Regions from separate parts of the Nocardiopsis valliformis DSM 45023 genome, predicted to be linked through region 2. Evidence: predicted binding sites of a transcription regulator. Region 2 holds the regulator's gene; the other holds the start of a gene.

Region 1 (14,775 bases), on a different contig from region 2:
TGCTGCGCGCCGTGCGCACCATCGAGCCGACCGACATCGTGCGGGGCCGCTACCACGGCTACCTCGACACGGAGGGGGTCCGGCCCGGCTCCACCACGGAGACCTTCTTCGCGCTTCGTATGCGGGTGGACAACCCTCGCTGGGCGGGGGTGCCGTTCTATGTGCGCTCGGGCAAGAACATGCCGCTCACGTCGTGGGAGGTGGTGGCCGAACTCAAACGCCCCGCGGTCGACCTGTACCCGGGCCCGGCCAACCTCATCCGGTTCCGGCTGGAGCCGTCGGTGGGGCTCGCCTTCGAGATGCAGCTGAACGAGCCGGGGGCGGAGAGTGGCTCCGCGGCACGGCTCGTAGTCGGCGCGGACGTGGAAGACCAGCTCGGCCAGGGACACGAGGCCTACGAGCACGTGCTGCGCGGGGCTGTGGCCGGCGCCCCGGAGCAGTTCGTGCGCTTCGACGTGGTGGAGGAGTCCTGGCGGATCGTCGACCCGGTGATCGATCTGACGACCGAACCCGAACCCTATGCGCGCGGCTCCTACGGGCCGGAACCCGCGCAGACGCTCCCGGGAGCCGGGGGTTGGCATCCGCTCGCCGACGTGGCCCGGCCGGGCGGCGTTTCCGAGCTCTGACTCCTGGCCGTGCCTTCACGACACAAGGCCTCCATGACACAAGCGAAACCGGGCGGCCCCGCGAGGGGGACCGCCCGGCTGTCGCGGGCGAGGTCGCGTATCCGGACCTCAGACGCCTTGGACTAGAAGTCCATGCCGCCCATGCCACCGGTCGGGTCGCCGGCCGGAGCCGACGCCTTCTCCGGCTTGTCGGCGATGACGGCCTCGGTGGTCAGGAACAGACCAGCGATGGACGACGCGTTCAGCAGAGCGGAACGGGTGACCTTGGTCGGGTCGATGACGCCGTCCTTGAACAGGTCGGTGTACTCGCCGGTGGCGGCGTTGAGGCCGAAACCGGGCTCCAGGTTCTTGACCCGGTCCGCCACGACGCCGCCCTCGAGGCCGGCGTTGGCAGCGATCTGCTTGAGCGGCTCGCCGATGGCGCGACGAACGATGTCGGCGCCGATGGCCTCGTCGCCCTCGAGCTCCAGCTTCGCGAACGCGGGGACGCTGGCCTGCAGCAGCGCGACGCCACCGCCGGGCAGGATGCCCTCCTCGACCGCGGCCTTGGCGTTGCGGACGGCGTCCTCGATGCGGTGCTTGCGCTCCTTGAGCTCCACCTCGGTGGCGGCACCGGCCTTGATGACGGCCACGCCGCCGGCCAGACGCGCGAGGCGCTCCTGGAGCTTCTCGCGGTCGTAGTCGGAGTCGGTGCGCTCGATCTCGTTGCGGATCTCGTTCACGCGACCGGCGATGGCGGTGGCGTCACCGGCACCGTCGACGATGGTGGTCTCGTCCTTGGTGACGACGACCTTGCGGGCGCGGCCCAACAGCTCGAGCTCGGTGTTCTCGAGCTTGAGGCCGACCTCCTCGGTGATGACCTGGCCGCCGGTCAGCACGGCGATGTCGCCGAGCTGGGCCTTGCGGCGGTCACCGAAGCCCGGAGCCTTGACGGCGACGGACTTGAAGGTGCCGCGGATCTTGTTGACCACGAGGGTCTGCAGGGCGCCGTCGGCGACGTCCTCGGCGATGACCATCAGCGGACGGCCGGACTGCAGGACCTTCTCGACAACGGGCAGGAACTCGTTGTTGTTGGAGATCTTGGAGTTGACGATGAGGATGTAGGGGTCCTCAAGGACCGTCTCCATGCGCTCAAGGTCGGTGGCGAAGTAGGGCGAGATGTAGCCCTTGTCGAAGCGCATGCCCTCGGCGAGCTCCAGCTCGAGCCCGAAGGTCTGCCCCTCCTCGACGGTGATGACGCCTTCCTTGCCGACCTTGTCCATCGCCTCGGCGATGGTCTCACCGATCTGGGTGTCACCAGCGGAGATGGAGGCGGTGGAGGCGATCTGCTCCTTGGTCTCGACGTCCTTCGAGAGGTTGCCGAGCTCCTCGTTGATGCGGGCCACGGCGGCTTCGATACCGCGCTTGAGGCCGATCGGGTTGGCGCCGGCGGCGACGTTGCGCAGCCCCTCGCGTACGAGGGCCTGGGCCAGGACGGTGGCGGTGGTCGTACCGTCACCGGCGACGTCGTCCGTCTTCTTGGCGACCTCCTTGACCAGCTCGGCCCCGATCTTCTCCCACGGGTCCTCGAGCTCGATCTCCTTGGCGATGGAGACACCGTCGTTGGTGATCGTGGGGGCGCCCCACTTCTTCTCCAGGACGACGTTGCGGCCCTTCGGGCCGAGCGTGACCTTGACGGCGTCAGCGAGCTGGTTCATACCACGCTCGAGGCCGCGACGGGCCTCCTCGTCGAACGCGATCAGTTTTGCTGCCATTGAGTTCTAGTCCTCCCGTGACCGGGGTGATACGCGATGGGACGAGGCGTGCGCCCGCGACGGACGACCGCGTTCTCCCCGGCAACCCTGCTGCCGGAGGCCCGTGGTCTCGCAGCCTCGATCCGGTTAGCACTCGGCAATGGTGAGTGCTAACCACTTCCTTTTTTAGCACTCGCCCATGGAGAGTGCAAACGATGTGGTCACGATTTACACACCCCGGGGAACGCCTTCCACCTGCGCGAACATCCCGCCAAGTCATGATTTGAGCGTTCGGCGAACAGTAGGCGAACCCCGGGGTGACGTGCCCGGACGCTCCTCAGCCCCCTTCGGGTGGCCAGGACCGGTCAAGTACTCAGACGGCGCATGGAGCGCGCGGCCACCGCCAGTGCCAGCAGCGTCATCCCGACCGCCATCACCCAGCCGAGCAGGACCGTTCCGTCCCAGACCCCGCCGCCGAACAGCACGCGCGCGGCGTCCACCACGTGCGCGACCGGGTTGAACCGCGACAGCGTGTACAGCCAGCCCGGGGCCAACTCCATCGGCAGCAGCACACCCGAGAGCAGCATCAGCGGCATCATCACGGTCTGGATGATCGGCGCGAACACGTAGGTGTGCTTGGCGATCATCGCGGCCAGGTACGACAGCGTGGCCAGCCCGACCCCGAGCACGGCCAGCAGCGCGAAACCCGCGAGGGCCCCCGGCGCGGTGGTCCGGAAACCGAACGGCAGCACCAGCACGAGGATCAGCAGCATCTGCGCCAGAACGATCACCAGGTCGCGCAGAACCCAGCCGAGCAGCAGCGCCACCCGGCTGGCGGGGGTGGCCAGCATCCGCTCGTACGCCCCCGAGGCCATCTCCGGCAACAGCCCGAACCCGGCGAACCCGGCGGTGAACAGGGACAGCATCACGAACAGGCCGGGCACGAACCACTGCCACGGATTCTCTCCCTCGGCCCCGGCCAGCCCGGTGAGCAGCGGCGCGAACAGCACCAGGTACAGCAGCGGCTGGAGCATTCCGAAGACGATCATGAACGGCCGGTGCAGGACCGGGCGCATCTGCCGGGCGAACACGGTTCCGGTGTCGCGCAGCATCCCGGAGAGCCCTCCGGTGGTCCGCACGGAGGCGGCGGGGTCGGTTTCGCGGCGGTCGACGGCGGTCACTGGTCCTCCTCGCGCAGGCTGCGGCCGGTCAGGGTCAGGAACACGTCGTCCAGGGTGGGCCGCTGCACCTGGACGGTGCTCAGGTCGAGGTCGGTTGCGTCGAGCGCGCGGAGCAGCTCCGGCAGGACGGCGTCGCCGCGCGGCACCCGGAAACGCACCTCGTGGTCGATCCCGGCGCCGTCGAGGACCTCGACCCCGCCGTCGGGTGCGAGCCGTTCGGCCACCTCGGCGGCGCCCCTGGCCTGGACCTGATCGGCGAAGGTGAGGCTGACCAGGTCTCCGGAGACCCGGCCCTTGAGTTCGTCGGGGGTGCCGTCGGTGATCAGCAGACCGTGGTCGATGACCAGAACCCGCTCGGCGGCGGAGTCGGCCTCGTCCAGGTAGTGGGTGGTGAGTACGACCGTCGTCCCGAACTCCGCCCGCAACCGTGCGACGTGCTCCCACAGGTTGGCCCGGCTGTGCGGGTCCAGGCCCGCGGAGGGCTCGTCGAGGAAGAGCAGTCCGGGTCGGTGGACCAGTCCCATGGCGATGTCGAGCCTGCGCTGCTGCCCCCCGGAGAGCGTGCTGACCTCGCGTCCGGCGGCGGACGCGAGGTCGAGCATTTCCAGCAGGTCGTCACCGCGGCGACGCGCGGTGCGCCTGTCCAGCCCGTAGAGGAGGCCCTGGGTGTAGAGCTCGTCGCGGACCCGCTGATCCTCCCCGGCTCCGTGCCCCTGCCCGACGAACCCGATCCGGCGCCGCACCTCGGCGGGTTCGGTGCGCACGTCGCGCCCGGCGACGGCGGCCGTCCCGGATGTGGGATCGAGGAGGGTGGTGAGCATGCGCAGGGTGGTGGATTTTCCAGCGCCGTTGGGTCCGAGCAGCGCGACCTGTTCTCCCTCGGACACGTCGATGTCGACACCGCGCACGGCCTCGACGGTCTCCTTGCCGACCCGGAAGTGCCGGGTCAGCTCTCGTGTGTGGATCATCGACCCCTCCGTATTAAAACTTGAATACAGGGACCAGGGTGCACCACCGCACGGAGATATTCAAGTTTTAATACATGGCTGAGGGCCAGACCGGGAGTCAGACCGGAGGCAGACCGAAGGCTTGAGGGCTGTCATCGGCCATGACGTACTCCCCCGTCTCCAAGGAGGCGATCAGCTGCCGGGTCCAGTCGGCACCGGCGTCGACCGTGTAGTGCCACAGCCGGAAGAGCTCGCGCACGTGGGCGGGTTTGCCCCACTCCGCTTCGGTGGCGTCGATCGCCGACACGACCTCGGCGTCGCTCTTCTCCAGGACGGCGAGCCGCTCCTTCAGGAGTTCGATCACCTCGGCGCGCGGCAGGCAGGGCATGAGGGTGACCCCCGCGCACAACAGCGCGTGGTCGTCACCGCCGTGGCTCAGAGCGCCGCGCAACAGACGGAGGAAGTCGGCCTCCCCCTCATCGGTGATCTCGTAGGAGGTACGTTCGGTGACCTCCCCCTCGGCCACGAACTCACGGAGTTTCCCCTGTTCGGAGAGCTTGCGCAGCGCGTGGTAGATCGAGCCCCACTTCACGTTGGCCCACTCCTCGGCGCCCCAGTCCATGAGCTCACGACCTACCCGGTACCCGTGCGCCTGCCCGTGGACGCGCACCACTCCGAGCACCAACAACCGCGTCGCCGACATCGCCACCCTCGTCCCGGAAGAATCTCCCTCCCAGGTTACGAGGCCCGTGGGCAGCGCGAGGGGCGGGCACCGACGGCACCCGCCCCTCAGGGTTCACATCAGCGGCCCGATCAGCAGCCCCCGGCCACGGCGGGGATGATCGAGATCTGCTGGCCGTCCTTGACCTCGGTCTGCAGACCCTTCTCGAAGCGGACGTCCTCGTCGCCGATGTAGACGTTCACGAAGCGGCGGACCTTGCCGTTGTCGTCGAGGATGCGGGCCCGGATACCCGGGTGGTTGGCCTCGAGGTCGTCGAGGACCTCGGCAAGGGTGGCCCCCTCGGCGGTGACCTCGGAGGCGTCGTTGGTGTAGGTGCGCAGGATGGTGGGCACGCGGACGCTGGCGCTCATGGTGTTCGTGTCTCCTGGGATGTGGCTGCGGCGAGTGGCTGTGGGAAGAACGCGGGCAGGCTCAGACCAGGCCCTCGGCCTTGAAGGCGGCCAGGGACGGCTTGATCGTGGCGGTCACACCCGAGTCGACGGCGTTGAGGGTCTTGAGCCCGTCACCGGTGTTGACGATGACCGTCTCGGCCTCGGGGTCGAGCTTGCCCTCGCGGACCAGCTTGCGCAGGACGCCGGTGGTCACCCCGCCCGCGGTCTCGGCGAAGATGCCCTCGGTGCGGGCCAGCAGCTTGATGGCGTCGACGATCTCGTCGTCGCCCACGTGCTCGACCGAGCCGCCGGTGCGGGTGGCGATGTCCAGCACGTACGGGCCGTCCGCCGGGTTGCCGATAGCCAGGGACTTGGCGATGGTGTCCGGCTTGACCGGCTGGATCACGTCATGGCCGTTCTCCCAGGCCTTGGCGACCGGGGAGCAGCCGGTGGCCTGCGCGCCGAACACCTTGTAGGGGCGGTCCTCGACCAGACCGACCTTGATGAGCTCCTGGAAGCCCTTGTCGATCTTGGTGAGCTGGGAGCCGGAGGCGATCGGGATGACGATCTGCTCGGGCAGGCGCCAGCCGAGCTGCTCGGCGATCTCGTAGGCCAGCGTCTTGGAGCCCTCGGCGTAGTAGGGCCGCAGGTTGACGTTGGTGAAGCCCCAGCTCTCGCCGGCCTCGTCCCCGATGAGCTCGGAGCAGAAGCGGTTGACGTCGTCGTAGTTGCCGTCGATGGCGACGACCTTGCCGCCGTACACGGCGGCCATGACGACCTTGCCCTCCTCCAACCCGGCCGGGATGAACACGCACGAGTCGAACCCGGCCCGCGCGGCGGCCGCGCCCACCGCACCGGCGAGGTTCCCGGTGGAGGAGCAGGACAGGGTGGTGAAGCCGAAGGTACGGGCGGCCTCGACGGCGATCGCGACCACGCGGTCCTTGAAGGAGTGCGTGGGGTTGGCCGAGTCGTCCTTGACGTGCAGGGACTTCAGGCCGAGTTCGGCGGCGAGGCGGTCGGCCCTGACCAGCGGGGTCAGGCCCGGGTTCATGTTCGGCAGGTCGGCCACGTTGGTGGGGACCGGCAGGAGGGAGCGGTAGCGCCAGATGTTCTTGGGGCCGCTCTCGATCTCCTCGCGGGTCACGTCGCCGAAGTCGTAAGCGACCTCGAGGGGGCCGAAACAGAACTGGCAGGCGAAGATCGGTGAGAGTTCGTAGCGCTCGCCGCACTCGCGACAGGAGAGGGCGGTTCCGGGACCGAAGGCGCGGACAGCGGTGGGTTCAGTGGCGGTAATCGCCATAGCGAGGCGTCTCCCCTCATCTTCCCTGGTGGCCACCTTGACCCCAGGCCGGAGTTGGCACCTGCCTCGACGGGTTCGCGGTGATCGCGATTCCACATGTCGAGATGGTTGCCGGGGCTTCGCAGGGCCGGTCCCTCCACCCCTCTGGATGAGCAATATGAAGTTGTCGCGTGCCCGCTTGGGGCCCGCACCGTCACTGTAACGGACGTGTTGACCGGTTTTCCACGCTGGGTGACCTGGATTACACAAAACCGCTCAAATAATGAGACACCGTGAGACAGCACAGGTCGAAGCGGGCCCCGATGCACGTGCAGTGTTTCGCTGGTGTGACGGTCTCCACGGCTGACCTCGCGAGGGTTTGGGACCGCCTCCCGAAGGCGAGACCTAGGAGAAGTGCGTAACCCCCTCCCATCCTTGCTCTTCTCGAGAGGACGACCACGTGGACAAGGCTCAGATCCTCATCGCCTCCAACAGGGGCCCGGTCTCCTTCTCCACCGCCGACGACGGCTCCCTGGCGCACCGCCGCGGCGGTGGCGGCCTGGTGTCGGGGATGATCTCCGTCGCCACCGAGATCGACAGCCTCTGGGTGTGCGCCGCCCTGTCCGACGCCGACCGGCGGGCGGCCGCCGAGGCGCCCGGAGCCCGGCTGGACAGCGCCCACGACCTCGACGGCATGCGTGTCCACATGTTGGACATCCCTGAGACGACTTTCGCGGGTGCCTACACCGGGGTGGCCAACTCGACCCTGTGGTTCGTGCAGCACATGATGTACGACACCCCGAACAAGCCCTCCTTCGGCTCGGAGTTCCACGGGCTCTGGGAGGACTACACCGCCTACAACAACGCCTTCGCCGAGGCCATCGTGGGCGGGGCCGCCGACAACGCCCGGGTGGCCGTGCAGGACTACCACCTGGCTCTGGTGCCGCGCATCCTGCGGGCCCGCCGCCCCGACCTGCGGATCGCGCACTTCTCGCACACCCCGTGGGCGCCGCCGGAGTACTTCCGGATGCTGCCCACCCAGGTGGCCCGGGAGCTGTTGGAGGGCATGCTCGGCGCGGACCGGCTGGGCTTCCTGAGCCCGCGCTGGGCCGACGCCTTCCTGCGCTGCTGCGCGGAGATCCTGCGCGCCGACGTCGACCTCGAACGCCGCACCGTGGAACACGGGGGCCGGATCGTCGAGGTGGGCATCCACGCCCTGGGCGCGGACGAGGACGACCTCCGGGAGAGCGCCTCGGAGCCCGCCGTGGCCGAGCGCAGGAGCACGCTGCGCGAGGTGGTGGGCGACACCAAGCTGATCGTCCGGGTGGACCGCACCGAGCTTTCCAAGAACATCGTGCGCGGTCTGGAGGCGTACCGGGAACTGCTGTGGGCGCATCCGGAGTGGCGGGGGCGGGTCACCCACCTGGCGTTCGCCTACCCGAGCCGGGGCGACGTGCCCGAGTACCGGGAGTACACGGAGTCGGTGCTGCGGACCGCCAAGGAGATCAACGAGGAGTTCTCGACCCCCGAGTGGACGCCGCTGGTCCTGGAGGTCAACGACGACTACCCGCGCTCGCTGGCCTCGTTCCAGATGGCGGACGTGCTGCTGGTCAACCCCATCCGGGACGGGATGAACCTGGTCGCCAAGGAGGGCCCGGTGCTCTCCGAGCACGACTCCGTGCTGGTGCTCTCCCGCGAGGCGGGCGCCGCCGACGAGCTGGGTGAGGACGCGCTGCTGGTCAACCCCTACGACACCGTGGAGACCGCGGAGGCGCTGCACCAGGCGCTGTCGATGCCCGAGCCGGAGCGCCGCAAGCGTCGGGAGCGGTTGGCGGAGGCGGCGGTGGCGCTGCCGCCGCGCCGCTGGTTCCAGGACCAGCTGCGTTCGCTGGGTTAGCGCCCGGGAAGGCGGCTCAGGAAGACAGCTCAGAAAAGGCAGGGGCCCGGGTCAGGGGTGGCTGGACCCAGGCGTGACGCGGGGGCGTGTCCGGTGGCGGACACGCCCTCTCGCCGCGTCCCTCATCGGAAGGTCCCGGGTCAGCTGTCCTCGGTGCCCTTCCTGCGCCAGACCTCCGCTTCGGCGAGGAGGTCCCTGACGATGCCGGTCTTGGCGTCGGCGTAGTCCTGGATCTTCTCCCAGGTGCGTTCGGACAGCTCGCGTTTGACCGCTGTGTAGCGCTCCCTGGCCCCCGCGTCCGCGGTGAGGTAGTCGCGGAACAACAGCATGCGGTCGATCTCCTCGCACCCCTGGCCGAACACGTGCAGGTTGAGGTTGATGCTGGGCCCCTTGAGGACCCGGTGCTCGTACCAGTCGGGCTCCCGGATGACCAGGGAGTACCCGGCCTTCTCGAGGTCGGTCAGGTAGGCGGGTTCGTCCGCGGGGTCGGCGACAACCAGGAGCAGGTCGACGCAGGGTTTGGCGGGCAGGCCGGGCACCGAGGTGGAGCCGACGTGGTCCAGGGCCAGGACCCGGTCGCCGAGGGCGCCGCGGATCCGGCCGTCCTCCTGACGGAACAGGTAGGGCCACTTGGGATCGGGCTCGGAGATGTGCACGCGTCCGTTGACCAGGTTGCGTGACTGGGGGCCGGGTCCGACCCGCTTTTCTCCTCGCGAGGGCAGAGAGGGTGTTTCGAGGGACGACATTCCATAAAGCCTTGTCGCCCGGAGTGCCCTCGTCAAGACCCACGGCGTGCCTTACATATGCACGCGCACATCCGCCATGACACCCCGTTGACCAGGGGTGACAGTGCGCGACAGCCAGTGGTCGGCCCGGCCGCGGCCAGGTCTTCGGCCCGGCCCCGCAAACCGGGAGAAGGCGTTGTCCACAGGCGGGAAGACCGCCCTGGCTCCGTCTTCCCCAGCGGCCTGATGTCGGCATCGGGGGAGCTTCCGTTCCCGCCCGCCTCCGGCTCGCCTCCTGCTGCCCGCAACCCCCATGGCAGCCCCGCCCACGCAGGAGCGCGCCCGGCCTGGGCAGGCTCGGGCGCGCCACGGGATCGGTTCGGTGCCCGGATCGGTGCCTGGTCCGGTCCGATCCTTCTCCTTCTCGCGTTACTTCTTGCGGCGGCGGCCGCCCTTCTTGCGCCGCGAAGGACGCTCCTCGGCCTCGGCCTTGGCCTGTTCGGCGCGCTCGGCCGCCAGCTGCTCCTCTTCCTCACGGCGCTCGGCCGCCACGCCGTAGGGGTCCTTGGTGGTCCGGCGCACCCACAGCACCAGCACGAGCACGATGATCACCAGCACCACGCCCACCAGCGCGAACCAGATCCACACCGGGACGTTCGGGGAGTCCTCCTCCACCAGGTCCTCGTCGATCAACGGGATGTCCTGCGCCTCGCCCGAAGCCTGGGCGACGGCGGAGGGCAGGTGCAGGGACGGCAGCCCCTCGGCCCCCTGCTGGGAGCCCTGGAGCAGGGCGCTCCGGATCTGTTCCGGGTCGAGCTGCGGGTACTCGGCGCTCAGAATCGCGGCCGCCCCCGCGGCCACCGCGGCCGCGTAGGGGGTCCCGGTCACCTGGATCTGGCTCTGGTCCTCGCCCGCCGTGTACAGGTCGGCGCCGGGTGCGAGGAGGTCGATCGACGAAGCCTCGGGCGAGTCCGGGATGAGCTCCCCGTCCTCGTCCGTGCCGCCCACCGCGAGGACGTTGAGGTCCTCCTCACCGCCGGCCGGGGCGACGACCACGGTCCCGCTGCGCGCGGCCGAAGCGGTGGCTTCCAACTGATCCTCGTCGTCGGCGGCCTCGTCCGGCAGCAGGACGACCTGGGCGCCCGCGTCCACCGCGTATTCGATGGCCCCGGCGAGGTCGTCGTCACCCGGCAGGACCAGCAGCTTGGCGAGCGGAACGACGCCCAGGACCCCGCCGTCCGCGTCCATGCCGTGGCCGTGTCCGGCAACCAGCGCACCGGCGGCTGTGCCCTGCTCGGTGTCGTTGCCGTTCCCGCCGAACTCGGTGTCGACCTCGACGTTGTCGCGCAGGTCAGGGTGGTTCTCGTCGATGTCGACCCCGAGCAGGGCCACGGTGATGCCTTGGCCCTGGGTCGATTCCCAGGCCTCCTGCGCGCCGATGGATTCCAGGGCCCACTGCTCTGGCCGGAAGTCGGGGATGTCCTCCTGGTCGGCGACGGCTGGAACCGCCGTCAGCCCCAGTACGGTGAGCGCCGCGCAGGCCCCCGCCGCGACGCCCAGCACGTGGCGTTTGTGTCTCCTGTTACGGCTGTTGCCCCCGAGCACGTCAGGCTCCCTCGAACGTTGCGGTCAGCGCTGCACCGGGCCCTCCCCGGACTCTGGCGATTCTTTCACGAGCACAGGATCCAGGCTTGGACAAGTAGCTTGAGGGGTAGGAAAGGTAACTGTATCCCCGGTGCCAGTCCTGGATTTTCCGCTCCTCATCCGGCATGTCGAGTCGCTAGCATGAGTCGCGCCGATCCGGACAAACCAATGACCCGTCCAGGGGGTGTCCCATGCCGAATATCGGTCCGTCCGAAGACGGTCAGTCGGCCCTCGCCGAACGCGAACAGCGCATCCTCGCCTTCGAACGCCAGTGGTGGAAGTTCGAGGGTTCCAAGGAACAGGCGATCCGTGACGAGTTCGGGTTCTCCGCGACCCGTTACTACCAACTACTCAACGGCCTGGTCGAGCGTCCCGAGGCGCTCGCCTTCGATCCCATGACCGTCAAACGTCTGCGCCGCCTGCGCGCCGACCGCCGACGCCAACGCAACGCGCGCCAGCTGGGCATTCACCTCTGACCCGCGTTCTGCGAACCGTATTCCCCGAACCGCGTTCCCCGCCCCTGGACCAGTTGCGGCATCAGGTGCGACCGCCGGTGTGACAGCAGGTGTGACAGCAGGGAAGACCCCCGGACACACCCGCCCCGCACCGCCCCGCACCTTTCCGGCGCCGCGCGTGCGTCTTCCGGCCGGACCCGCACGCGCGGCCTACCTACCGACAGCAGCTTTCCCACCGACTGCGACAAGGTCCTCGCATGCCCTCGCCCCAAGCCCACGGCCTGCCCGAACCGACCACCCGGGCCGGCCGCGCCGCGCTCGAAGCACTGCTCACCGACCCCGCCAAGGCGCTGACCGCCTTCGACTTCGACGGCACCCTGGCGCCCATCGTCGCCGACCCGCTCACCTCCGCCCCTCATCCGGGGATCGTGGCCGCGCTGGCCGAGCTCTCGACCCTGGTGGGCACCGTCTCGGTGATCACCGGTCGGGCCGCGGCCACCGCGGTGCGCCTCGGCGGGCTGGACCGGGTACCCGGCATCATCGTGCTCGGCCACTACGGTGCCGAGCGCTGGGCCGAGGGCCGGGTGATCGCCGCCGATCCACCGCCCGGCGTGGCCCTGGTCCGGGCCGAGCTCCCCGCTCTGGTGGACGCCTCGGGCGCGCCGGAGGGCACGTGGATCGAGGACAAAGGGCGTTCGCTGGCCGTGCACACGCGCCGGGCGGACGACCCCGACCGCGCGTTGGAACTGCTGGCCGCTCCCCTGGCGGAGCTGGCGCAGCGCGCCGATCTGCAGCTGGAGCCCGGTCGGATGGTGATCGAACTCCGTCCACAGGGTGTGGACAAGGGCGCCGCCCTCACCTCCCTGGTGGAAGAGAGGGCGGCCCAGCGCGTCCTCTACGCCGGTGACGACCTGGGCGACCTGCCCGCCTTCGCGGCGGTGGCCGCGCTGCGCGGTCGGGGCGTCCCCGGTCTGACGGTGTGCTCATCCTCCGACGAGGTGACCGAGGTCGCCGACGCCGCGGACCTGGTCGTCCCCGGCCCCGCCGGGCTGGCCGAACTGATCGGCCGGCTCACGGAGAGGATTCGTGTTCGTGGGCCTGGGGCGTGAGCGCCGAACGCGCCGCCGAGCGCAGGTCCACCAGGCCGGTGCGGTCGCGCCCGTAGTGCACGGCGTTGGTGAGCACACCCACGTACCGACCGCTCTCCGGGTGCATGAACAGGCTCGTCCCGGTGAACCCGTTGTGGTAGACCACGCCCTCCGGGGTGACCAGCCAGGCCAGCCCTCTCGACAGCCGCCCGCCCGCGTCCACCTGCGGTGACCAGCTCTCCCGCACGAACGACCCCGGGATGATCCCGGCACCGCCGTCGTGCAGGCGCAGCATCTCCCGGGCGTAGGCGCCGAGGTCGATGGCGGTGCTGAACACCCCGGCGTGTCCGGCCACACCGCCCATCAGCGCGGCCGCCTCGTCGTGCACCACACCCCAGGAGGGCCCGGCGCCGACCAGCCGCCGCTCGGTCGGCGCCACGCTGGGCGACCTCGCCAGCGGACCGTAGGTGGTGGAACGCATGCCCAGCTCGGCCCAGAGGTCGTCGGCCAGCCGGTCCAGGGTGCTGCCGTACAGCCGTTCCAGGAGCAGGCCCAGCAGGATGAACCCGCGGTCGATGTACTGGTAGCCGGGCTCCTCCAGCGGGTCGGCCAGGATCGCCTCGGCCAGGTCCTGGTCCGTGCCCACGTACCGCTCCATCCAGGTCACCTGGTTGAGGCGGCTCGTGTGCGTGAGGATCTGCCGGGTCGTCACCCAGGCCCCGGGAAGGTCCTCACCCGGAAAGTATTCGGACATCGGGGCGTTCAGGTCCAGAACCCCTTCGGCGACCGCGCGCCCGACCAGCGGCCAGGTCGCCATCACCTTGGTCAGGCTCGCCACGTCGTAGGACACGTCCGGGGCCGTGTCGTGCTCGTCGTCGATCCGCCCCACCGCGACGAACTCCCACATGCCGCCGGTACCGACCACCGCGGCCCCGCCCGGCAGCCAGTCCGCGTCCACCATCACCTTCAGGACTCCGCGGATCCGCGCTCCCGTCTCCGTGAGCCAGTCACCATCACGCACAACACGCCTCCCCCCGAGCGGTCTCCCCCTTCTCGGCGGATACCCCGTTCGCTCGGGCTTGTCACACCCGCGCCGTCTCCGAACAGTACGAAACCCCCGCAGGCCGTGGCCGTAACCAGGGGCGTCGGGCGTGGCGAAGTAGGCTGGCGCCCACGAAGTTCCGAGGAGGACGATGAGCAACAAGACCCCCGTTCCCGCCGGTTTCGTCGGCGTGGCCGGCAACATCGGGATCAAGGACCCCCAGGACGACTTCTTCGCGGTGGTCTCCCAGGCCCCCGCGGTGGTCTCCGCCGTGTTCACCCTGTCCCGGTTCGCCGGGCCCAGCGTCCGCCTCAGCCGGGAGGCCGCCGCCGACGGGCACGCGCGCGGTGTCACGGTGATCGCCCGCAACGCCAACGTGGCGACCGGCCAGATCGGCACCGCCGACGCCCGCGAGGTCCAGGAGGGCGTGGCCCGCGCCGCCGGGGTCGACCCCGACGACATCCTGATCGCCTCCACCGGGGTCATCGGCCGCCCCTACCCGATGGACAAGGTCCGCTCCTACCTGGCGGACCTTCCGGCCGAGTTCCCCCCGGCCGACCTGGACCGCTCCGCCGCGGCCATGATGACCACGGACACCCACCCCAAGATCGCCACCGCGAAGGTGGGCGGGGCGACCCTCACCGGCATCGCCAAGGGCGTCGGCATGATCGAGCCGAACATGGCGACCATGCTGACCTGGTTCTTCACCGACGCCGAGCTGGAGCAACCGGTCCTGGACGAGGTGTTCCGCCGGGTGGTGGACCGGACCTTCAACGCCCTGAGCATCGACACCGACACCTCCACCAGCGACTCCGCGGCGATCCTCGCCAACGGCCTGGCCGGGCCGGTCGACGTCAGCGAGTTCGAGGTCGCGCTGCATGAGGTGGCGCTCAAGCTGGTCCGGATGATCGCCTCCGACGGCGAGGGCGCGGGCAAGCTCATCGAGGTGCGGGTGACCGGGGCGCGCGACGACGCCCAGGCCAAGCGGATCGGTAAGGCCGTGGTGAACTCGCCTCTGGTCAAGACCGCCGTGCACGGCGCCGAC
Region 2 (14,775 bases):
GGTGCCCTCGTCGCCTCCGTCCGAGTCGTCGCTGTTGCACGCTGTCGCCATAAGGGCGATCGCGGCGATACCGGCGACCGCTGACGCGCTGCGGGATCTCATGGTGTCTTCCTTCCGGGAGGACTGATCGGAGGTGCTGTGCATGCGGTCCACCGGCGGAACCGGGTCCGTTGCGGGCATGCTTGGTGATGTGACGTTAGCAATAACTTGCAGCCTTTGAAAGGCTTTGCAGTCGCTGTGGATAAAGATGTGGAAACACCCCGGAAACGGAAAGGTGTTCCCTCCCGAAGGGTGCCAACTCCGTCGCGCTGGGTAATAAAAACGTGGTCGTTTGACGCTCGCCCCGGTGGCGGAGCTACTCTCCGAAGCCCTCGACGATCAGCCGCTCGGCCTCGGCCAACGCCTCGGCGGGGTCCGCGCCACCGATGATGTCCGCGCTGGCCTGCGAGAACGGGCTCCAGACCAGTTCCATCTCGGGGATCGCGGGCATCGGCAGCCCACCCTCGCCCGCACGCTGGAAGGCCTCCAGGTTCGGGTCCTGGTCGGTCACCATCTGCAACGCCTCGTCCAGGGCAGGCACGCGCGGGTCCGCCTCGTGCAGGATCACCGAGAGCTCGGGGTCGTCCAGGATCGCCTGGGCGAGGCTCTGCCCAAGATCCGGGTCGCTGGCCCCGGAAGCCACGTAGAACGCCTGCACACCGATCAGCGGGCGGGCCTTGGCTCTCTCCGCGAACGAGGGCACCGGGTCCACCGCGAACGGTACGCCCTCCTCCTGGGCCGAGGCCACACTCCACGGGCCGCTGACCAGGAATGGAGCCTGTCCGGAGGTGAACAGGGAAGTCGCGTTGGCCGAGTCGGTGGACCGGTTCAGCACCCCTGAGCCCTCCTCCCCGAGCTCGGCCAGCAGCTCGAAGGCGGCGATCGACTCCGGCGCGGCCACACCCAGGTCCGTGGGATCGGGGTCGCCCGAGGCGTCCTCGCCGAACAGGTAACCGCCGGCCGAGGTGAAGAAGGGGTGTATGTGGTAGGCGTCGCCCTCCGCGCCCACCTGAATGCTCAGCGCCTGGCTGGCCGAACCCGAGTCCACCAGGTCCGTGCCGGTCTCCAGCATGTCCTCCAGCGAGGTCGGTGCCTCCGGGGCCAGGTCCGTGTTGCGGAACAGCGCCAGGTTCTCGGTGGCGTAGGGAACTCCGTAGACCTTGCCCTCGTAGCTGACCGCTTCCACGGCACCGGGTGAGAACAGGTCGGTGTCCCCGGACTCCAGCCCGACCGGCACGATCGCCCCGGCGGCGGCCAGCTCACCGGTCCAGTCGTGCGGTCCCACGAGCAGGTCCGGGCCCAGCCCGGTGGCGTGCGAGCTCAGGAAGCTGGCGCGCAGCTCCTCGTGGTCCACGACGATCACCTCCACCGGGCGGTTGGCGTCGCGGGCGAAGGCCTCGGCGAAGGTCCGCATGGCCTGGGCGCGGTCCTCGTCGGCCCAGATGGTCAGCGGAATCGACGAGTACTCGTCGACCTCGTCGGCGGCGGAGCAGGCGGTCAGGGCGAGCACCAGACCCACCGAGCACAGGGAAAGTCGTGACCTCATGGCGGTCTCCAGGGGTGACTGGCGGGGCCCGGGCTAACGGGCGGGAGGGTGCCCCGCGGATGAAGAGGAAAGGGAAGAGGGAGGCAGGCGAAAGGGTGAAGAAGAGGAGCCGCGCGTAGGCGCGGGCTCAGGCGTGAGCGTGCGCCTGTGCAGGAACGCGCAGGCGGGTGCGGGTGCCGGACGGCCTGCGGGCCGCCCGGCACCCGGAACTCAGCGCCGGATCAGGCGCGCAGCCACACCGAGGTCTCGGCGGGCAGCGACAGCGTGCCACCGGACAACTCGGCGCCCGGGCCGCTGGCCACCAGGACCTCACCGGAGGCGGACAGCTCGACCGCCGCGTCGGTCAGGTTCACCGCGACCCGCACACCCGGCTCACGCTCGAAGTACAGAACGCCCTCCGGGGAGTCCAGCCAGCTCATCGAGCCGTCGCCCAGGGCGTCCAGCTCGCGGCGCAGACCGAGCGCGGTGGTGTACAGCTCCAGCGTCGAACCCTGAACCCCGCGCTGGGCGGAGCGCGCCAGGCCCGCCCACGCCTCGGGGACCGGCAGCCACGGCGTGGTGCCCTCGGGGCCGAAGCCAAACGGCGCGGCCTGACCCTCCCACGGCAGCGGCACGCGGCAGCCGTCGCGGCCGCGCTCGGTGCGGCCCGAGCGCTCCCACGTGGGGTCCTGAAGGGACTCCTCCGGCAGGTCGGTGACCTCGGGAAGGCCCAACTCCTCGCCCTGGTAGAGGTAGACCGAACCGGGCAGGCCCAGCATCAGCAGGGTGGCCGCACGCGCCCGGCGCAGCCCCTGCTCGCCGCCGCCAAAGCGGGTGACGTGCCGGGTGACGTCGTGGTTGGACAGCACCCACGTGGTGGTCGCGCCCACGGCGCCGTTGGCGGCCAGCGAACCGTCGATCACCTCACGCAGTCGCGCGGCGTCCCACGGCGCGGTGAGGTACTCGAAGTTGAACGCCTGGTGCAGCTCGTCCGGGCGCAGGTAGCGCGCCACCCGCTCGGCGTCCTCCACCCAGGCCTCGGCCACCATCGTCCGGTCGCCCGGGTACTCGGCGGCGATGCGCGACCAGCGGCGGTAGATCTCGTGCACGCCGTCCTGGTCGAAGTAGGGCAGCGAGGTGCTGCCGTCGAGCAGATCGGCCTTGGCGTTGGGGTCGATGTCGGGCAGGGCCGGGTCCTTGACCATGCCGTGCGCCACGTCGATCCGGAACCCGTCCACGCCCCGGTCCAGCCAGAAACGCAGGACGTCGTCGAACTCATCGTGCACCTCCTGGTTGGTCCAGTCGAAGTCGGGCTGCTCAGCGTCGAACAGGTGCAGGTACCACTGCTCGGGGGTGCCGTCCTCGGTCTTGAGGCGGGTCCAGGCCGGGCCGCCGAAGATCGAGTTCCAGTTGTTGGGCGGCTCGTCGCCGCTCTCACCCTTGCCGTCCCGGAAGATGTACCGGGCGCGGGCGGCGCTGCCCGGCTCGGCTGCCACGGCCTCGCGGAACCAGCGGTGCGCGGAGGAGGAGTGGTTGGGGACCACGTCGATGATCATCCGGATGCCCAGCTCGTGGGCGGTCGCCAGGAGGGCGTCGAAGTCCTCCAGGGTGCCGAAGCGGGGGTCGACGTCGCGGTAGTCGGCGACGTCGTAACCCCCGTCGGCCAGCGGCGAGACGTAGAAGGGGGTGAGCCAGATCGCGTCCACGCCGAGCTCGGCCAGGTGCGGGAGGCGTTCACGGATGCCCGCCAGGTCGCCCTCCCCGTCCCCGTTGGAGTCGGCGAAGCTGCGCACGTAGATCTGGTAGATGGCGGCCTCGCGCCACCAGTGCGACTGGTGCTTCATCTGCGGGGGTCCTTCCGGGTCGCGTCTGCAAGTTCTTGCGCAAGATTACCGCCAACTTTCATCCCTGTGACGGTAATCTCGACTAGAGTTGTCCGCATGGGTCCACGACTTGCCGACATAGCGCGGCACGCAGGCGTCAGCGAGGCAACCGTCTCGCGGGTGCTCAATGACAAGCCCGGCGTCGGCAGCGACACCCGCAAAGCCGTCCTGACCGCGCTCGACGTGCTCGGATACGAGCGCCCCGCCCGACTGCGGCAGCGCTCCGCCGGGCTGGTCGGCATGGTGATCCCCGAACTCGACAACCCGGTCTTCCCGATGTTCGCCCAGGCGGCGGAGGGGGCCCTGGCCCAGCGCGGGTACACCCCGGTGCTGTGCACCCAGACCCCGGGCGGGATAACCGAAGACGAGTACGTGGAACTCCTCCTGGAGCGCAACGTCTCCGGCATCCTCTTCGTCTCCGGCAAGCACGCCGACACCACGGCCTCGCACGAGCGCTACCAGACCCTGGTCTCCCGCCGCCTGCCGATCGTGCTCGTCAACGGCTACACCGAGTCCATCCCCGCGGCCTTCATCTCCGCCGACGACCGCGAGGCCGGACGCCTGGCCGTCAACCACCTGGTCGCCCTCGGCCACACCCGCATCGGCTTCACCAGCGGCCCCGAACGCTACGTCCCGGTCCGCCGCAAGCTGGAGGGCTTCCACCAGGCGCTGGCCGAGCACAGCCTGGACGGCGACGGCCTCGTCGAACTCTCCCTGTTCGGCGTGGAGGGCGGCCACGCCGCCGCGGTCCGCCTCATCGAACGCGGCGTCACCGCGATGGTCTGCGGCTCCGACATCATGGCGCTGGGCGCCATCCGCGCGGCCCGCCAGCGCGGCCTGCGCGTCCCCCAGGACTTCTCCGTGGTCGGCTACGACGACTCCCAGCTCATCGCCTTCACCGACCCGCCCCTGACCACCGTCCGCCAGCCGGTCAACGCCATGGCCATGGCCGCCGCCCGCGCCCTGTGTGACGAGATCGCCGGACACCCCGTCTCCCACGCCGAGTACGTCTTCGACCCCGAACTGGTCGTACGCGGCTCCACCGCCGCCGCCCCGACCGCCCCCGCCGTCTCCGTGCCCGGACCGGTCACCCCCGAGGCCCGCGTGAACAGCCCCGCCCCGCCGCGCCGCGACCCCCAGGAAGCTGCCCAGGGCCGCTGAGCCCCGGAACCCGCACGTACGAGCACTGGGGTGCGCGCTGCGCGCACGCACCCCTGGGTCGGAGAGGTCCTTCGCCGAACCGGACCGCGACCTCCCGTCACCCGTGCCAGGGCACATCGCCGGGTCGGCGACACTGGAGACATGCCATCCGTAGCCCTCGACGGCGAACCCGTGCCCCGGACCGGGGAACTTCCTGAACCCTCGCTCGCCCAGATGGGGGAGCGCCCGCTCGGGTTCTACGTCCACGTGCCCTTCTGCGTCACCCGCTGCGGCTACTGCGACTTCAACACCTACACCGCCGACGAACTCGTCTCCCGCGACGGCACCGCCACCGCCTCCCGCGAGACCTACGCGGAGCAGGCCGCTGCCGAGGTCGCACTGGCCGACCGGGTCCTGATCGGCGACCGTCCCCGCGTCAGCACCGTCTTCGTCGGCGGCGGCACACCCACACTCCTGTCACCTGAGGACCTCGGCCGCGTTCTCGGTGAGATCCGCGACCGCTTCGGGCTCACCCCCGACGCCGAGATCACCACCGAGGCCAACCCCGAGACCGTCGACCCCGACTACCTCGCCCGCCTGCGCGCGGCCGGGTTCACCCGGGTCTCCTTCGGCATGCAGAGCGCCCAGCCGCACGTGCTTAGGATCCTGGAGCGCGGCCACACCCCGGGACGCCCCGAAAAGTGCGTGACCTGGGCGCGCGAGGCCGGTTTCGAGCACGTCAACCTCGACCTCATCTACGGCACCCCGGGAGAGAGCGACCAGGACTGGGCGGCCTCCCTGGAAGCCGCGATCGGTGCCGGACCCGACCACGTCTCCGCCTACTCCCTGATCGTCGAGGACGGCACCCGGCTGGCCGCGCGCGTCCGGCGGGGCGAACTCACCGAACCCGACGACGACGCCATGGCCGACCGCTACCTCATGGCCGACGAGGCCCTGGCCGAGGCCGGGTACACCCCCTACGAGGTGTCCAACTGGGCCCGCAGCACCGAGGGCCGCAGCGCGCACAACATGCTCTACTGGACCGGCGGCCACTGGTGGGGGGTCGGCCCGGGCGCCCATAGCCACGTGGGCGGAACCCGCTGGTGGAATGTCAAGCACCCGGCCGCCTACGCCGCCCGCCTGGCCGCGGGGGACAGCCCGGCCCAGGCCCGTGAGGTTCTCACCGAGGCCGAACGCCGCTTCGAACGCGTCCTGCTCGAACTGCGGGTGGACGGCGGCTGCCCGCTGGACCTGCTGGACGCCCACGGGCTGTCCGCGGCCGAACGCCTGGTCGGCGAAGGGCTCCTGGACGCGCGGGCGCACGCCGAGGGCCGCGCGGCGCTGACCCGGCGGGGGCGGCTGCTCGCCGACGCCGTGGTCCGCGACCTCACCTGAGACACCTGAGACGCCCCGGGGCGAGACCCGGGGCGACCCGAGCCGTCCCGGGCAGAGAGCACAGGGAAGACGGACACGACGAAGGGGCCCGGCGCGATGCCGGACCCCTTCGGTGTCGATCGCGGGGATCGGTGTTACTTGATCCAGCTGACGTTGAACGGGTAGCGGTACCACTCGCCCTTGTTGGCAGCCATGGCCCCCAGGATGCCGAAGACGACCGCGCACACCCAGAGCGCCACGTGAATGAGCCCGCCGATGAGGATGAAGTACAGCACCATCGAGATCAGGTAGCCGATCAGCAGCAGGATCTGGAAGTTCAGCGCCTGCGCGGCCTGGTCGCGGACGAACGGCGACTCGTCCTTCTTGATCAGGTACAGGACCAGCGGCCCGAGGACGCTGAAGAGGATGCCGCTCAGGTGGCTGAGCAGACCCATCGTCCGCTCGTCCTGGTTCGGCTGCCCCGTGACCGCGGAGGAGTCGCCGAAGCCGGGGCCGGGCGCGTAGCCGCCGGGCTGCCCGGGGTAACCGCCCTGGCCGTGAGGAACACCGTAGCCGCCGGGCTGCCCGGGCTGGGGCTGCCCGTAACCGCCCTGACCGGGGTAACCGCCCTGGCCGGGGTAGCCCCCCTGACCGGGGTAACCGCCCTGCTGAGGGTCGGCCGGGGGCGGGTAGCCGCCGGACGGACCCTGGTTGGGCTGCTGGCCGCCCTGGTCGTAGGGATCATCCGGGTTCGGGTTGTTCTGATAGGACATGACGATTCCTCGGTGTCGGGGGACTCGGTTCTACTTCAGGAGCCGGATACTCGCCGGATAGCGGTACCAGGTTCCCTTGTTCGCTCCTGATGCTCCTATGACGCCGAAGACGATGGAAAGGATCCATACGAGGGCGATGAGCAGGTAACCGATCCAGGAGAGGTTGGGGAAGAAGATACCCAGACCGAAGAAAGCCACGCCGGCGAACACGTACGGGATGAGCATGGTGATCTGGAAGTTCGCCGCTTCTGACGCGTGGTGGCGGACGAACTGTGACTGGTTCCGCTTGGCGAAGTAGATCGCCAGCGGCGGGATCCAGCCCAGGCAGGCGATGACGAAGCCGGACAGGTGGGCCAGCATCGCGACCAGAATGTCGTTGCCGCCACCCGGCGCCTGCGGCTGCGGCTGTTGGCCGAAACCGGCCTGCGCACCGCCGGGCTGTCCGTAGGCCCCGGGCTGGCCGAACTGCGGCTGCTGGGCCTGCACCGGCTGGCCGTACTGCTGTTGTCCGGGCTGGGGCTGCTGGCCGTACTGCTGGCCGTAATCAGGCTGCTGTTGTCCGGGCTGGGGCTGTACCGGCTGCTGACCGTACCCCGGCTGTGCGCCGCTGGGCTGACCGTAGGGCTGCTGGGGTTGCTGCGGCTGCGCGGGCTGCTGCTGGGGCTGACCGCCTGAGGGCTGGCCCCACGCGGGCTGAGCGCCACTCTGCTGACCGTACTGCTGCTGGGGCTGCTGGCCGTAACCGGGCTGTGCGCCGCTGGGCTGACCGTAGGGCTGCTGGGGCTGTTGTCCGTACCCGGGCTGCTGCGGCTGGCCGTACGGCTGTTGTCCGGGCTGCTGCCCCGGCTGTGGCTGCTGCGGCTGAGCCTGCGGTTGGCCAGGCTGTCCCTGCTGCTGGCCGTAACCCGGCTGCGGCTGCTGCGGCTGCTGAGCCTGGCCGGGATCCTGCTGCGGCGGGTACTGCTGCCCCGGCGGGTACTGCTGCCCCGGCTCTTCGTCAGGGGACGGGGGACTGGACGGGGTCTCGCTCATGCTCTTCCTTGGCTCCGCTGTTGAGGGGCGTGTGATGTGCTGCCCGAACCGGTCGGGCCGTACCGACGACCGCGGAGGGCCGGAGGCTGTCGTTGTGTCCGCCGGAAACCGGCAAAGGGGACCACGGGGATCCGAGGCTCGCTCGTCAGACGACGCGATGGGGCAATCCTAGTGTTCCGCGCACCGGGAGACCGATGCCCTCAGAGCTCCGCGAGTTCCGTGTCGTGCGGGCCCGTGACAAAGTCGATGAGCTCCTCGACCCGCCCCAGCAGCGAGGGCTCGAGATCGCCGTAGCCGCGGACCGAACCCAGGATGCGGCGCCAGGCCTCACCCGTCTCCACCCGCCAGCCCAGGGCGTCCACGACACCCTCCTTCCACGGCAGGCCCCGAGGCACCTCGGGCCAGGCCCCGATCCCCACCGCACGCGGCCGCACCGCCTGCCAGACGTCCACGTAGGGGTGCCCGACCACCAGCACGTCCGAACCCCGGACGCGCTCCGCGATCCGGCTTTCTTTGGACCCCGGCACCAGGTGGTCCACCAGGACCCCCAGACGGCGCCCCGGCCCGGGTGAGAACTCCGCCACAACGGCCGGGAGGTCGTCGATCCCCTCGAGGAACTCCACGGCCACGCCCTCCACCCGCAGATCGTGGCCCCAGACCTTCTCGACCAGCTCGGCGTCGTGGGCGCCCTCCACGTAGATCCGGCTCTCCCGGGCGGTGCGCGCCCGCGCGTCGGTCACCGCGATCGATCCCGAAGCGCTGCGCACGGGTCCTTGGGGGGCGGCGGCCGGACGAACCAGCGTCACCGGCTCCCCGTCCACCAGGAAGGCGGCCGGGCCCAGCTCGAACACCCGGCGGCGGCCGTCCCGGTCCTCCAGGGTCACCGCGGCCTTGTCCCAGGACACCACGGCACCGCAGAACGTCTCGTCGGCGTCCTCCACGACCAGGTCGCGGGTGAGGGGTATCTCGCGTACCGCACCCTTCTTGGGCCGTCGCCAGTCTCCCGCCAGAACGTCGCGGCCGTAACGGCCGGTTCCCTTGGTAACCACGGTGGTGCAGTCTACCGATGAAGGCGGCCCCGCGCCCGGTACCGGGTGGCGCACGTCGCCGGTCCCCTCGGGAAGAAGCGGTCACCGTGCCCGTGTTACTACTTGCTGGTAGCCGTGCGGGTTTGCGGCCGGGCATAGAATTAGCACTGAGGACCTTGGAGTGCCAGGAGGTGGCGAGTTGCTGGATGAGCGCAAGCTCGCGGTCCTGCGTGCCGTCGTCGAGGATTTCGTCAACACCAATGAACCCGTGGGTTCACGGGCGTTGGCCGACCGGCACCCCCTCGGTGTCTCCCCGGCGACCATCCGCAACGACATGGTCGCCCTGGAGGAGGACGGGTACATCCACCAACCGCACACCAGTGCGGGACGGGTGCCCACCGACAAGGGCTACCGGCTCTTCGTCGACCGCCTCTCCTCGGTCAAGCCGCTCTCGGCGGCCGAACGGCGCGCCATCGAGTCCTTCCTCGGCGGCGCCGTGGACCTGGACGAGATCGTCGCCCGCACGGTACGGCTGCTCGCGCAGCTCACCCGGCAGGTCGCGATCGTCCAGTACCCGTCGCTGACCCGCTCGTCGGTCCAGCACGTGGAACTGGTGCCCCTCGGCAGCCAGCGCATCATGATGGTCGTCATCACCAACACCGGGCGGGTCGAGCAGCGCGTCATCGACGGACTGGGAACGGTCAGCGAGAACGCGGTCAACGACCTGCGCGGCATGCTCAACCGGGCCATCGCCGGAAAGCACCTCGGAGATGTCCCGGACGCGGTGGAGGACCTGCCCGCGCAGGTCGCGCCGGAGGACCGCCCGGTCGCGGTAGCGGTCCTGTCGGTCCTGTTGGAGAGCCTCGTCGAGCGGCACGAGGAGAAGATCGTCCTGGCAGGCACCGCGAACCTCGCGGCCGTCGACTTCGCGGCGAGCCTGCGGGACGTGCTCGAAGCACTGGAAGAGAACATGGTCCTCATCCGTTTGCTTGGTGAGGCGAAGGACCCCTCGATGCTCACAGTGCGCATCGGCGCGGAGAATTTCCACGAAGGCCTTCGGTCCACTTCCATCGTGTCGGCCGACTACGGTGTGGGAAACCAGTCGCTGGCCAAGATCGGTGTGGTGGGACCCACCCGTATGGACTACCCAGGGACAATGGGCGCCGTCCGTGCGGTGGCTCGGTATGTCGGACAGATTTTGGCAGGACAGTAACTCAGTGGCCAGAGACTATTACCAGGTTCTCGGGGTGCGTCGCGACGCGTCCAAGGACGAGATCAAGAAGGCGTACCGGAGGCTCGCGCGCGAGCTCCACCCGGACATCAACCCGGACCCCGCTACCCAGGATCGCTTCAAGGAAGTGACCCAGGCCTACGAGGTCCTCTCCGACGAGAACAAGCGTCGGATGTTCGACATGGGTCAGGACCCCTACGCCCCCGGCGGCGGAGGCGGCGCCGGAGGGTTCGGCGGCGCGGGCGGGTTCGCCTTTGACGACATCATGAACGCCTTCTTCGGCGGCGGCCAGCCCGGCGGGCGTGGCCCCCGGGAGCGGGTTCGGCGCGGACGCAGCATCAAGATCCGCATCGAACTTGACCTCGTCGAGACCGCGTTCGGGGTCAGCAAGGAGATCACCTTCCCGACCGCCATCCTGTGCGACACCTGCCAGGGTGAGGGCACCGCGGCCGGTTCGCACCGGAGCACCTGCGAGATGTGCCACGGCCAGGGTGAGGTCTCCCAGGTCACGCGCTCCTTCCTCGGACAGGTCATGACCTCGCGTCCCTGCCCGCAGTGCTCGGGTCAGGGCTCGGTCATCACCAACCCCTGCGGCGACTGCGCGGGCGAGGGCCGGGTGCGCGAGAAGGTCACCCGCACCGTCAAGATTCCCGCCGGTGTCGACGACGGCACTCGTATCCAGCTCGCTGGCGAGGGCGAGGTCGGCCCCAACGGCGGACCGCGCGGCGACATCATCCTCGAGGTCGTCCAGAAGGCCCACCCAACCTTCGAGCGTCGCGGCGACGACCTGCACTGCACCATCACCGTCCCGATGACGGCGGCGGCTCTGGGCGCGTCCTTCGCCTTCGACACCCTCGACGGCACCGAGAACATCGACCTGCGTCCGGGCACCAACTCGGGCCACGTCATCACGCTGCCGGGCAAGGGCGTCACCCACCTCGACGGCGGCGGCCGGGGCGACCTGCGCATCCGTGTGGACGTGGAGACCCCGAGCAAGCTGGACGAGGAGCAGGAGGCCCTGCTGCGCAAGTTCGCCGAGCTGCGCGGCGAGGACGAGAACCCGGGTCGCTTCAGCCCCGGTCACGGCGGTTTCTTCTCCAAGCTCCGCGACGCCTTCGGCGCCAAGTGACCCCGCCGGTCTTCCTGGTCGAGCCGGCCGCCCTCACGGGTGACCGGATTCGGCTGGACGGCCCGGAGGGCCGCCACGCCGTGGCGGTCCGACGCATCCGTGAGGGCGAGACCGTCGACCTGTCCGACGGTCTCGGCCTGCGTGTGCGCTGTGAGGTGGCCGAGGTCGTCGGCAAGGACACGCTCGTCTGCCGGGTGCTGGAACGCCTGACCGAACCCGAGCCGACCCCGCGGATCACCGTGGTGCAGGCCCTGCCCAAGCGGGACCGGGGTGAACTCGCGGTCGAAATGATGACCGAGGCCGGGGTCGACGCCGTCGTGCCCTGGGCCGCCGAGCGCTGTGTCACGCAGTGGAAGGGCGACCGCGGGGCCAAGGCCCTGGCCAAGTGGCGGGCGAGCGCCCGGGAGGCGGCCAAGCAGGCCCGCCGCGCCCGGACCCCCGAGGTCACCGAACTGCTGGACCGCAAAGGGGTCAGCGCCCTGCTGGCCGAGGCGGACCTGGCCGTGGTCCTGCACGAGGAGGGGGCCCAGCGGCTGTCCGGGCTGCCCCTTCCCAAGGACGGGGCAGGCGAGGGTACCGGGACCGGAATCGTACTGGTGGTCGGCCCCGAGGGCGGGATCTCCGACGCCGAACTCACCGCCTTCGACGAGGCCGGAGCGGTCCGCTCCCTGCTGGGGCCGTCGGTCTTGCGTACCTCCACCGCCGGGGTGGCCGCGCTGTCGGTCCTGCAGGCTCGCACCGGCCGCTGGTGACTCCGCCACCGGTCTGAACGAACACAGGACCGCTGGTCCGAACGAACGCAGTAGGGGCCCACGGGAGAGATCCCGCGGGCCCCTACTGCTGTGTACCGGAAGTTCCTCAGATAAACGGTCAGTTCTGGCTGGTGCCGCTTTCCTCGTCACCGTTGCTGCCGGAACCGCCGCCGTTGCCGCCGCCCGAGCCGCTACCGTCGCCGGAGCCGTTGCTGGACTCGTCGTCCTCGGGGTCGTCACCGTTGCCGCCGCCCGAGCCGTTGCCGGGCTCGTCGGTGGGCTTGTCCGTGGGTTCGTCGGCGGGGTCGCAGTCCGGGTGGTCCGAGCTGCCGTTGTCCCGATCGTCGTCGTCCTCGTCCCGCGTCCCGTTGGTCGCGGTGGCGTCGTCGTCCCTGGGCGGGCACGAGGTGGTGGACTCCAAGCTCTCGTCCTCGGCGGACGAGGAGCCGTCGTCGGCGCCTGTCTCGTTCTCGGGGTCCTGCCCCGGCGTCTCCTCCGGCTTGCTGGTGCCGGTGGCCGAGTCCGTGGTGGGCTCGGGGGCCGCCACACTGTCGCCACCACCCTGCTGAGCCTCGGGCGGGGTGCCCTCGCGGTCGGCGCCGGCGGGGACGATCTCCAGGACCTGGTCCCTTACCTGCGGGCTCGACATGATCACCGAGGCGACGATCAGAACGGCCGCCGCCACCGCTGACGCTGGACGTAGCCACGGCAGTCCGAACCACGCCGAGCCCCGTTGGCGCTCGGTCCGCTCACGGATGAGGTTGAGACCCTCGCCTGAGGGCTTGACCTCGCCCGCCTCGGCCTTGAGTATCTGGCGGAGCTGGTCTTCGAACTCCAGCTCGCTCCGTTCGTTGGGGGTACTCATGACGTCTGCTCCAGTACAGAGCGGAGGGCGGAGATGCCACGCGACGTATGGCTCTTGACCGCGCCTCGGCTGATGCCCATGGCGTCCGCGATCTGCGCCTCGGACAGGTCGCCGTAGTACCGGAGCACGATGGCCTCTCGCTGACGGGTGGGTAGCTTACGCAGTCCCGTGATGACTGCCTCACGTTCCAGGAGGTTCATGGCTCCGTGCTCGGCGCTGGGCGCGTCCGGCATGGCCTTCGGGGCGTGCTTCTCGACGACGGCCCTGTGACGGAGCACCGACCTGGCTTTGTTCACCACCGCCTGGCGGAGGTACGACAGAGCCTTGTTCGGGTCCCTGAGACGACGCCAGGCTCCGTGCATGGCCACGAAGGCGTCCTGAACGACTTCCTCCGCGGTCGCGTGGTCACGGACCAGCAGGGCGGCAAGCCGAACAAGTGGACGGTAGTGCTCTCGGTAGAGCTCCGTCACGGCGTGGTCGGCGTCCCACTCGACCGAGAGTGGCGCCGTGGTGGCACCGGCCACCAACGTTTCTGTCGTCACATCAGTTCGACGCACACCCTTGTCGCGGGGTTTACGAAAGGGCATACCTCTTCTTTTCCAAGTAGACGTGCGTTTCAATCCGAACACGCCGGATGCGGCCAAACGGCGGGCATGCCGACAACCTGACGCGCACGGACGCAAAGCCTATCGCGCCCCGACCCGCCACCGGCGGGGAAAACGGATCGGAACGGTTGCGGAAAGGTTGAGGGTTCATCTCTGTCGGGTGGTCAGCCGGGTCTCGGCCGGGACCTCCACGGGGCCCGCGCACCTGCGGCATCATGGGCACCGAACATGCCCGAGAGGGGTGCCGCCCTGCCCGGCGGCCCCGCGTGACGGAAGGTGAGCGATGGTCGACCCCGACTGCCTTTTCTGCAAGATCGTGAAGGGGGAGGTGCCCGCGGAGATCGTCCGCGAGGGGGAGCGCACGGTCGCCTTCCGCGACATCAACCCCCAGGCGCCCACCCACGTCCTGGTCATCCCGCGTGAGCACCACGCCGACGCCGCGGCCGCCGCGGCCACGGACACCGGCCTGCTGGACGCCGTGGTCCGTGAGGCCCACGAGGTGGCCAAGGCCGAGGACGTGGCCGACATCGGCTACCGGATCGTCTTCAACACCGGGGCGGGGGCCGGGCAGACCGTCTTCCACCTCCACGCGCACGTGCTCGGCGGCCGCGGCCTGAGCTGGCCGCCCGGATAACCACGGGTCGGGGTCGCTGGGGGCGCACACGCCCAGGACGGCCACGTCTTCCGTGCGGCTGTCTCTCCCCAGCTCGGTGGGCGCGAAAAATCCCATCGAGCCCGCCGGGTCCCCGTTGGTAGACTCGCAGACGGGCCCCACCGGCCACTTCGGTTGTCCCGCACACCCGTGGTGAACGTGCACGACACCGTCGGACACGGTGTGCGGCCCGTCCGCGAGGAACCCCGGGAAACCGACCCCGGGGCCGTGACCGAAGGGTAGGGACAGCGGCCGCAAGGCCACACCATGGTCGAGTCAACTCACACGCACCCGGACCGGGAGACCCAGGTCAAGGTCGTGGTGCCGGACGAACACACGATGATCAGCCTGCTGGGTTCGGGGGACGAGCTCCTCCGGGCACTGGAGCGGTCCTTCAAGAGCGACATCCACGTCCGCGGCAACGAGTTCACGATCAGCGGGACCCCCGAGGAAACGGGCATGGTCGTCCGCCTCGTGGAGGAGTTGATCGAGCTCGCCAAGAGCGGCACCCACGTCACCCCCGACACCATCGAGCGCATGATCCACATGCTGCGCTCACCGGGCAAGGAACGCCCCGCGGACGTGCTGACCACCAACATCCTGTCCAACCGGGGCAAGACCATTCGCCCCAAGACGCTGAACCAGAAACGCTACGTCGACATCATCGACCAGCGCACCGTGGTCTTCGGCATCGGTCCGGCAGGCACCGGCAAGACCTACCTGGCCATGGCCAAGGCGGTCAAAGCC

What was found. Region 2 encodes HrcA, which represses chaperone genes, less so after heat shock. Its sites were predicted from a motif close to TTGGCACTCTCNNNNNGAGAGTGCCAA; they were not measured.
Region 1: a site for HrcA is predicted at 2,546-2,572, ahead of groL (chaperonin GroEL). Genes of this name have one in related genera too.

What each region holds. Positions count from the first base shown of each region.
Region 1 covers NZ_ANAZ01000024.1:124,517-139,291, forward strand. The annotation lists gene zwf (glucose-6-phosphate dehydrogenase) at 1-626, shown strand, start outside; gene groL (chaperonin GroEL) at 749-2,380, opposite strand; gene D457_RS0121670 (ABC transporter permease) at 2,725-3,540, opposite strand; gene D457_RS0121675 (ATP-binding cassette domain-containing protein) at 3,537-4,508, opposite strand; gene D457_RS0121680 (PadR family transcriptional regulator) at 4,606-5,190, opposite strand; gene D457_RS0121685 (ubiquitin-like small modifier protein 1) at 5,301-5,579, opposite strand; gene thrC (threonine synthase) at 5,641-6,900, opposite strand; SAM riboswitch class I at 6,914-7,055, opposite strand; gene D457_RS0121695 (alpha,alpha-trehalose-phosphate synthase (UDP-forming)) at 7,340-8,776, shown strand; gene D457_RS0121700 (GrpB family protein) at 8,917-9,522, opposite strand; gene D457_RS0121705 (S8 family serine peptidase) at 9,931-11,106, opposite strand; gene D457_RS0121710 (DUF3263 domain-containing protein) at 11,337-11,621, shown strand; gene otsB (trehalose-phosphatase) at 11,858-12,709, shown strand; gene D457_RS0121720 (serine hydrolase domain-containing protein) at 12,672-13,709, opposite strand; gene argJ (bifunctional glutamate N-acetyltransferase/amino-acid acetyltransferase ArgJ) at 13,882-14,775, shown strand, end outside.
Region 2 covers NZ_ANAZ01000004.1:143,607-158,381, forward strand. The annotation lists gene D457_RS0105240 (sugar ABC transporter substrate-binding protein) at 1-102, opposite strand, end outside; gene D457_RS0105245 (sugar ABC transporter substrate-binding protein) at 356-1,585, opposite strand; gene D457_RS0105250 (glycoside hydrolase family 13 protein) at 1,807-3,408, opposite strand; gene D457_RS0105255 (LacI family DNA-binding transcriptional regulator) at 3,505-4,608, shown strand; gene hemW (radical SAM family heme chaperone HemW) at 4,750-5,982, shown strand; gene D457_RS0105265 (DUF4870 domain-containing protein) at 6,117-6,734, opposite strand; gene D457_RS0105270 (DUF4870 domain-containing protein) at 6,765-7,094, opposite strand; gene D457_RS33995 (hypothetical protein) at 7,083-7,409, shown strand; gene D457_RS34000 (hypothetical protein) at 7,521-7,790, shown strand; gene D457_RS0105285 (DUF3097 domain-containing protein) at 7,967-8,815, opposite strand; gene hrcA (heat-inducible transcriptional repressor HrcA) at 8,994-10,007, shown strand; gene dnaJ (molecular chaperone DnaJ) at 10,012-11,154, shown strand; gene D457_RS0105300 (16S rRNA (uracil(1498)-N(3))-methyltransferase) at 11,151-11,906, shown strand; gene D457_RS0105305 (hypothetical protein) at 12,025-12,771, opposite strand; gene D457_RS0105310 (SigE family RNA polymerase sigma factor) at 12,768-13,298, opposite strand; gene D457_RS0105315 (histidine triad nucleotide-binding protein) at 13,660-14,010, shown strand; gene D457_RS0105325 (PhoH family protein) at 14,296-14,775, shown strand, end outside.